DNA from 2 places in the Pseudomonas knackmussii B13 genome. Region 2 is predicted to be linked to the other one. Evidence: predicted binding sites of a transcription regulator. Region 2 holds the regulator's gene; the other holds the start of a gene.
What was found. Region 2 encodes sigma-54, which starts transcription at its own class of promoters, with help from an activator protein. Its sites were predicted from a motif close to ANTGGCATNNANNTTGCTNT; they were not measured.
Positions count from the first base shown of each region.

Region 1 (3,178 bases), 2.8 Mb from region 2:
CCGCGGTGATCCGCCCGCGCACCGCGTGGGCATTGCCCCGCGCGGCCTGCAGGCAACGGTAGATGCTCGCCGGGTTGTCCGCGTCGAGGGCGAAGAAGTTCAGCATGCGCTCGGGCTGCATCTGCCCGTGGCGACTCAGGTAGTCGTCCATGGTCCCGGTGATCAGCAGCGGCATGGCCAGTTCGTCCTTGCCGCCGCCGCGATCGTCCTGCGGCATGAGGGACAGCGAATAGCTCACGTCGAGCATGCGCGCGAGGTTCTCGGCGCGTTCCAGGTAGCGCGACATCCAGTACAGGTCGGCTGCGGTACGGCTCAGCATCTCAGTCCTCCACCACCCAGGTGTCCTTGGTACCGCCACCTTGTGACGAATTCACGACCAGCGAGCCTTCGCGCAGTGCCACGCGGGTCAGGCCACCGGGCACCAGGCGGGTCTCGCGGCCGGACAGCACGAACGGTCGCAGGTCGATGTGACGCGGCGCGATGCCGCTGTCGACGTAGGTCGGGCACGTCGACAGGCTCAGCGTCGGCTGCGCGATGTAGGCGTGCGGACGGGCCTTGAGGCGCTCGCGGAAGGCCTCGATTTCCTTGCTCGACGCCGCCGGCCCGACCAGCATGCCGTAGCCGCCGGAACCCTGGGTTTCCTTGACCACCAGCTCGGGCAGGTGCGCCAGCACGTGGGACAGGTCCTGCGGCTTGCGGCACTGCCAGGTCGGCACGTTCTTCAGTATTGGTTCCTCGGAGAGGTAGAAACGCACCATGTCCCCGACGTACGGGTAGATCGACTTGTCGTCGGCCACCCCGGTGCCGATGGCGTTGGCCAGCACCAGGTTGCCGGCGCGATAGGCCGAGAGCAGGCCGGGCACGCCGAGCATCGATTCGGGGTTGAACGCCAGCGGATCGAGGAAGGCGTCATCCAGGCGCCGGTAGATCACGTCCACCGGCCGCGGGCCGGCGGTGGTGCGCATGAAGACGCGCTCGTCGCGGACGAACAAGTCGGCGCCTTCCACCAGCTCCACGCCCATCTCGCGGGCCAGGAAGGCGTGCTCGAAGTAGGCGCTGTTGAAGCGGCCAGGCGTCAGCACCACGACGGCGGGGTTATCCAGCGGGCTTGAGCTGCGCAGGGTGTCCAGCAACAGGTTCGGATAGTGGTCGATGGGCGCCACGCGCTGCTTGGCGAACAGCTCGGGGAACAGCCGCATCATCATCTTGCGGTCCTCGAGCATGTAGCTGACGCCGCTGGGCGTGCGCAGGTTGTCCTCGAGCACGTAGTAGCTGCCGTCGGAATCGCGCACCAGGTCGACCCCGGCAATGTGCGCATAGATGTCGCGGTGCAGGTCCAGGCCCTGCATCGCCATCTGGTAGCCCTCGTTGGCCAGGACCTGTTCCGCCGGGATCACCCCGGCCTTGAGGATGCGCTGGTCGTGGTAGAGGTCGGCCAGGAACATGTTCAGCGCGCGCACCCGCTGGATGCAGCCGCGCTCCACCAAACGCCATTCGTTCATCGGAATGCTGCGCGGGATGGTGTCGAAGGGGATCAGCCGCTCGGTGCCCTGCTCGTCGCCATAGAGGGTGAAGGTGATGCCGGCGCGGTGGAACAGCAGGTCGGCCTCGCGCCGACGTTGCTCCAGCATCTCGGGCGGCGCGTCGGCCAGCCAGCGGGCGAATTCCCGGTAATGCGCGCGGCACTGGCCGTTCGCATCGTACATCTCGTCGTAGAAAGTGCGGGACATGCCGAACTCCTTGTCGCCAGCGTAGTGCTTGCCGTCGCAAGCCCCGTGCCAGCAGTGCAAAACCTTTCTATTCAATGACTTGGAAACGAAGCGCGCGCCCAAGGCCCCACTTTGGTGCAGCTCGCAGGGCACTCCGGCGCCCCCCGCCCTATTTGGCGCCAGTGCCCCTGCGGCTTAGGGAAAGTCTAGGCCACCGCCGCGCCACTCCCCGGCCGACATTGCGCGACACGACCATTGGCCGTAGCGGCCTCGCTTGTAGCCCCCCGGAGGCGCGACTACGCTGGACAAGCGTGTCCTTTTGCCATGACACCCATGCTGTCGCCCTGGTGCCCACCTTCGGCGCGGTCCGGCCGCAGAGGCTCCGAATCCAGATAACAGGAGTCCGATCATGCCCTCCCCGAAACTCGCTCCCCTGGCCTTCGCCATCACCTGCCTGCTCGCCAGCGGCGCCAGCCAGGCGGCCGAAGCCATCAAGCAGGTCGGCGCCGCCGAAGGCGCGCTCGACATCATTGCCTGGCCCGGTTACATCGAACGCGGCGAGAGCGACAAGAACTACGACTGGGTAACCCCCTTCGAGAAGGAGACCGGCTGCAAGGTCAACGTGAAGACCGCCGCCACCTCCGACGAGATGGTCAGCCTGATGGCCAAGGGCGGTTACGACCTGGTCACCGCGTCCGGCGACGCTTCGCTGCGGCTGGTCTACGGCAAGCGCGTGCAGCCAATCAACACGGCGCTGATTCCCAACTGGAAGAACGTCGACCCGCGCCTGCAGAACGCGCCCTGGCACACGGTGAACAACGAGCACTACGGCACGCCCTACCAGTGGGGCCCGAACGTGCTGATGTACAGCAGCAAGGTCTTCCCCAAGGCGCCGGACAGCTGGGCCGTGGTGTTCAAGGAGCAGAACCTGCCCGACGGCAAGAGCAACAAGGGCCGCGTGCAGGCCTATGACGGGCCGATCTACATCGCCGACGCCGCCGTCTACCTGAAGGCCACCGAGCCGTCGCTGGGGATAAAGGACCCCTATGAGCTTAACGAGGAGCAGTACGCCGCCGTGCTCAAGCTGCTGCGCGCGCAGCACGCCCTGGTCCACCGCTACTGGCACGACGCGACCGTGCAGATGAGCGATTTCAAGAACGAAGGTGTGGCGGCCTCCGGCTCCTGGCCGTACCAGGTAAACGCGCTGCAGGGCGAGAAACAGCCGATCGCCTCGACCATTCCCAAGGAAGGGGTCACCGGCTGGGCCGACACCACCATGATGCACGTCGACGCCAAGCACCCGAACTGCGCCTACAAGTGGCTGAACTGGTCGCTGGAACCGAAGGTCCAGGGCGACGTCGCCGCCTGGTTCGGCTCGGTCCCGGCCGCGCCGGACGGCTGCAAGGCCAGCACCCTGCTCGGCGCCACGGGCTGCGCCACCAACGGCTTCGACCAGTTCGAGAAGATCG
Region 1 covers NZ_HG322950.1:1,959,846-1,963,023, reverse strand. Annotated here, with positions in the region: gene PKB_RS09430 (alpha-E domain-containing protein) at 1-319, opposite strand, end outside; gene PKB_RS09425 (circularly permuted type 2 ATP-grasp protein) at 321-1,730, opposite strand; gene ydcS (putative ABC transporter substrate-binding protein YdcS) at 2,119-3,178, shown strand, end outside.
Region 1: the regulator sigma-54 is predicted to act here: its motif matches at 1,906-1,925, upstream of PKB_RS09425 (circularly permuted type 2 ATP-grasp protein).

Region 2 (3,178 bases):
GTCGAGGGCGTCGAAATCGACAGGGGTGTCCAGGTGAAGGATGGCGCTGATTGGCGCCTTGCAGCCGGTCAGCCGGCAATGCGGAATGGCGATGCCATTGCCGAAGCCGGTGGAGCCCAGGCGTTCCCGGGCTACCAGGCTTTCGAAGATGGCTTGTGCGTCGAGCCCCGGCAGGTCGTGAACGACCAGGTTGGCGATCTGTTCGAGGACGCGTTTCTTGCTGCCTCCCGGCACGCTCACGAGGGAGCGGCCGGGGGTCAGGATTTGCTCAAGTCGGATCATAGAGGGGGGTTAGCGGACTCCAACGCCCTGTTGGCGTTCGAGGTACTTTTCCTTGTGTTTGATCAGTTGGCGATCGAGTTTGTCGGTCAGAAGGTCGATGGCTGCGTACATGTCTTCATGTTCGGCGCAGGCCACCACCTCACCCCCGGAGATATGCAGCGTGGCTTCGATTCGCTGTTTCAGCTTTTCGACCTCCATGATGACCTGAACATTGGTGATCTTGTCGAAGTGGCGCTCCAGTCGGCCGAGTTTTTCGACCACATAGTCGCGCAGGGCGTCGGTCACATCCAGTTGATGGCCACTGATGTTGACTTGCATACCGCTTTCTCCTTATTGCCCGTGTATAAGTGGCAGGTTAATGCAACCTGCCGCCGGAACACTTTGGCTTGGGTCAATCAGACCAGTCGCTTGCGCTCGCTGGATGGAGCTATACCGAGAGATTCGCGGTACTTGGCGACGGTCCGTCGTGCCACTTGAATGCCCTGTGCCTCCAGTAAACCAGCGATCTTGCTGTCGCTCAACGGCTTTTTCGGACTTTCTGCCGCGACCAGTTTCTTGATGATCGCGCGGATCGCGGTGGACGAGCACTCGCCCCCTTCGGAGGTGCTGACGTGGCTGGAGAAGAAGTACTTCAGCTCGAAGATGCCACGCGGCGTGTGCATGAATTTCTGCGTGGTGACGCGCGAGATGGTCGACTCGTGCATGCCCACCGCTTCGGCGATGTCGTGCAGCACCAGCGGTTTCATGGCCTCTTCGCCGTACTCGAGGAAGCCGCGCTGGTGCTCGACGATCTGGGTCGCGACCTTCATCAGCGTTTCGTTGCGGCTCTGCAGGCTCTTGATGAACCAGCGCGCCTCTTGCAGCTGGTTGCGCATGAAGGTGTTGTCGGCGCTCGAGTCGGCGCGGCGTACGAGGCCTGCATATTGCGAGTTCACGCGCAGGCGCGGTACCGCTTCCTGGTTGAGCTCTACCAGCCAGCGCTCGTTGTGCTTGCGTACGATGACGTCGGGCACCACGTACTCGGCTTCGCCCGACTCGATCTGCGAGCCGGGGCGTGGATGCAGTGACTGGATCAGCTCGATGGTTTCGCGCAGCTCGTCTTCCTTGAGCTTCATGCGGCGCATCAGCTGGCTGTAGTCGCGGCTGCCGAGCAGGTCGAGGTGATCGCTCACCAGGCGCTGCGCCTCGGTGAGCAGGTAGGTGTTCTCAGGCATCTGGCGCAGTTGCAGCAGCAGGCATTCGCGCAGGTTGCGCGCGCCGACACCCGCCGGCTCCATCTGCTGGATGCGGCGCAGGACTACTTCCACCTCGTCCATCTCGACGTCGAGTTCGGGGTCGATGGAGGAGAGAATGTCGTCGAGGGATTCTTCCAGGTAACCGTCGTTGTTGATGCCGTCGATGATGCTCAGCGCGATCAGGCGATCGGTATCGGACATCGGCGCCAGGTTGAGCTGCCAGAGCAGGTGGCTCTGCAGGCTTTCGCCGGAGGAGGTGCGGGCGGTGAAGTCCCACTCGTCGTCATCGCTGCTGGGCAGGCTGCTGGCGCTGGTCTGGTAGATGTCTTCCCAAGCCGTATCTACCGGTAGCTCGCTCGGGATGCGTTCGGCCCACTGGTCGTCGTCCAGGCTGTCCACACTGGGCGTGGTGCTTTCCTGGTAACTGTCGGCCTGGGTGGTGGTGCTGGAGGCAGCTTCGGCGCCTTCGCCCATCGGGTCGCTGCCGTCGTAGTCGTCACCGTCCTCCTGGCGCTCGAGCATCGGGTTGGACTCCAGGGCCTCCTGGATTTCCTGTTGCAGGTCCAGGGTGGAGAGCTGGAGCAGTCGGATGGCTTGTTGCAGCTGCGGCGTCATCGTCAGCTGCTGGCCCATCTTGAGGACTAGCGATGGTTTCATGGCTGGAACTTGGCACCTTGTTCGCCGGCGCGGAGTGCGCCTATCCACGACTACGGACGCTGCCTTGGTCGATTCGTTCAGAATCGTCGCGGCGCCGCTAGGAAGCAAGTTATATGCCTGAAATTTTGTTACTTGCCTAGCCTTGAAACATTTCTCCAGACGTGGGTGGAGGGCTTGGCAGAGAGGTGGGAGGAGGTGCCTGCCGGGCCTTTGTGGCCCGGCGGCGTAGGGCTTAGAGGCGGAACTCGTGGCCCAGGTAGACTTCCTTGACCAGTTCGTTGGCCAGGATGGTTTCCGAGTCGCCTTCGGCAATCAGTTGGCCGTCGTTGACGATGTAGGCGGTCTCGCAGATATCCAGGGTCTCGCGGACGTTGTGATCGGTGATCAGGATGCCGATGCCCTTGGTCTTGAGGTGATGGATGATCTGCTTGATGTCGCCCACCGAGATCGGGTCCACGCCGGCGAAGGGTTCATCGAGCAGGATGAACTTGGGCGAACTGGCCAGGGCGCGGGCGATTTCCACGCGGCGGCGTTCACCACCGGACAGGCTCATGCCAAGGTTGTCGCGGATGTGGTGGATGTGGAATTCCTCGAGGAGTCCGTCGAGGGCCTCCTTGCGACCGGCTCGATCGAGGTCCTTGCGGGTCTCGAGGATGGCGCTGATGTTGTCCGCCACCGACAGCTTGCGGAAGATCGAGGCTTCCTGCGGCAAATAGCCGATGCCGGCGCGGGCGCGGCCATGCATCGGCAGGTTGGTGACGTCCTGGTCGTCGATGCGGACCAGGCCCTGATCGGCGCGCACCAGGCCGACGATCATGTAGAAGCAGGTGGTCTTGCCGGCGCCGTTGGGGCCGAGCAGGCCGACGATCTGCCCGCTGTCGATGCTCATGCTGACGTCGCGGACGACCTGGCGACCCTTGTAGCTCTTGGCAAGGTGTTGCGCGGTTAGGGTAGCCATTACTGGGCCTGGTCCTGCTTCTTCTTGGGCTGGATGACCATGTCGA
Region 2 covers NZ_HG322950.1:4,806,286-4,809,463, reverse strand. Annotated here, with positions in the region: gene ptsN (PTS IIA-like nitrogen regulatory protein PtsN) at 1-282, opposite strand, end outside; gene hpf (ribosome hibernation-promoting factor, HPF/YfiA family) at 292-600, opposite strand; gene PKB_RS22495 (RNA polymerase factor sigma-54) at 678-2,174, opposite strand; gene lptB (LPS export ABC transporter ATP-binding protein) at 2,407-3,132, opposite strand; gene lptA (lipopolysaccharide transport periplasmic protein LptA) at 3,132-3,178, opposite strand, start outside.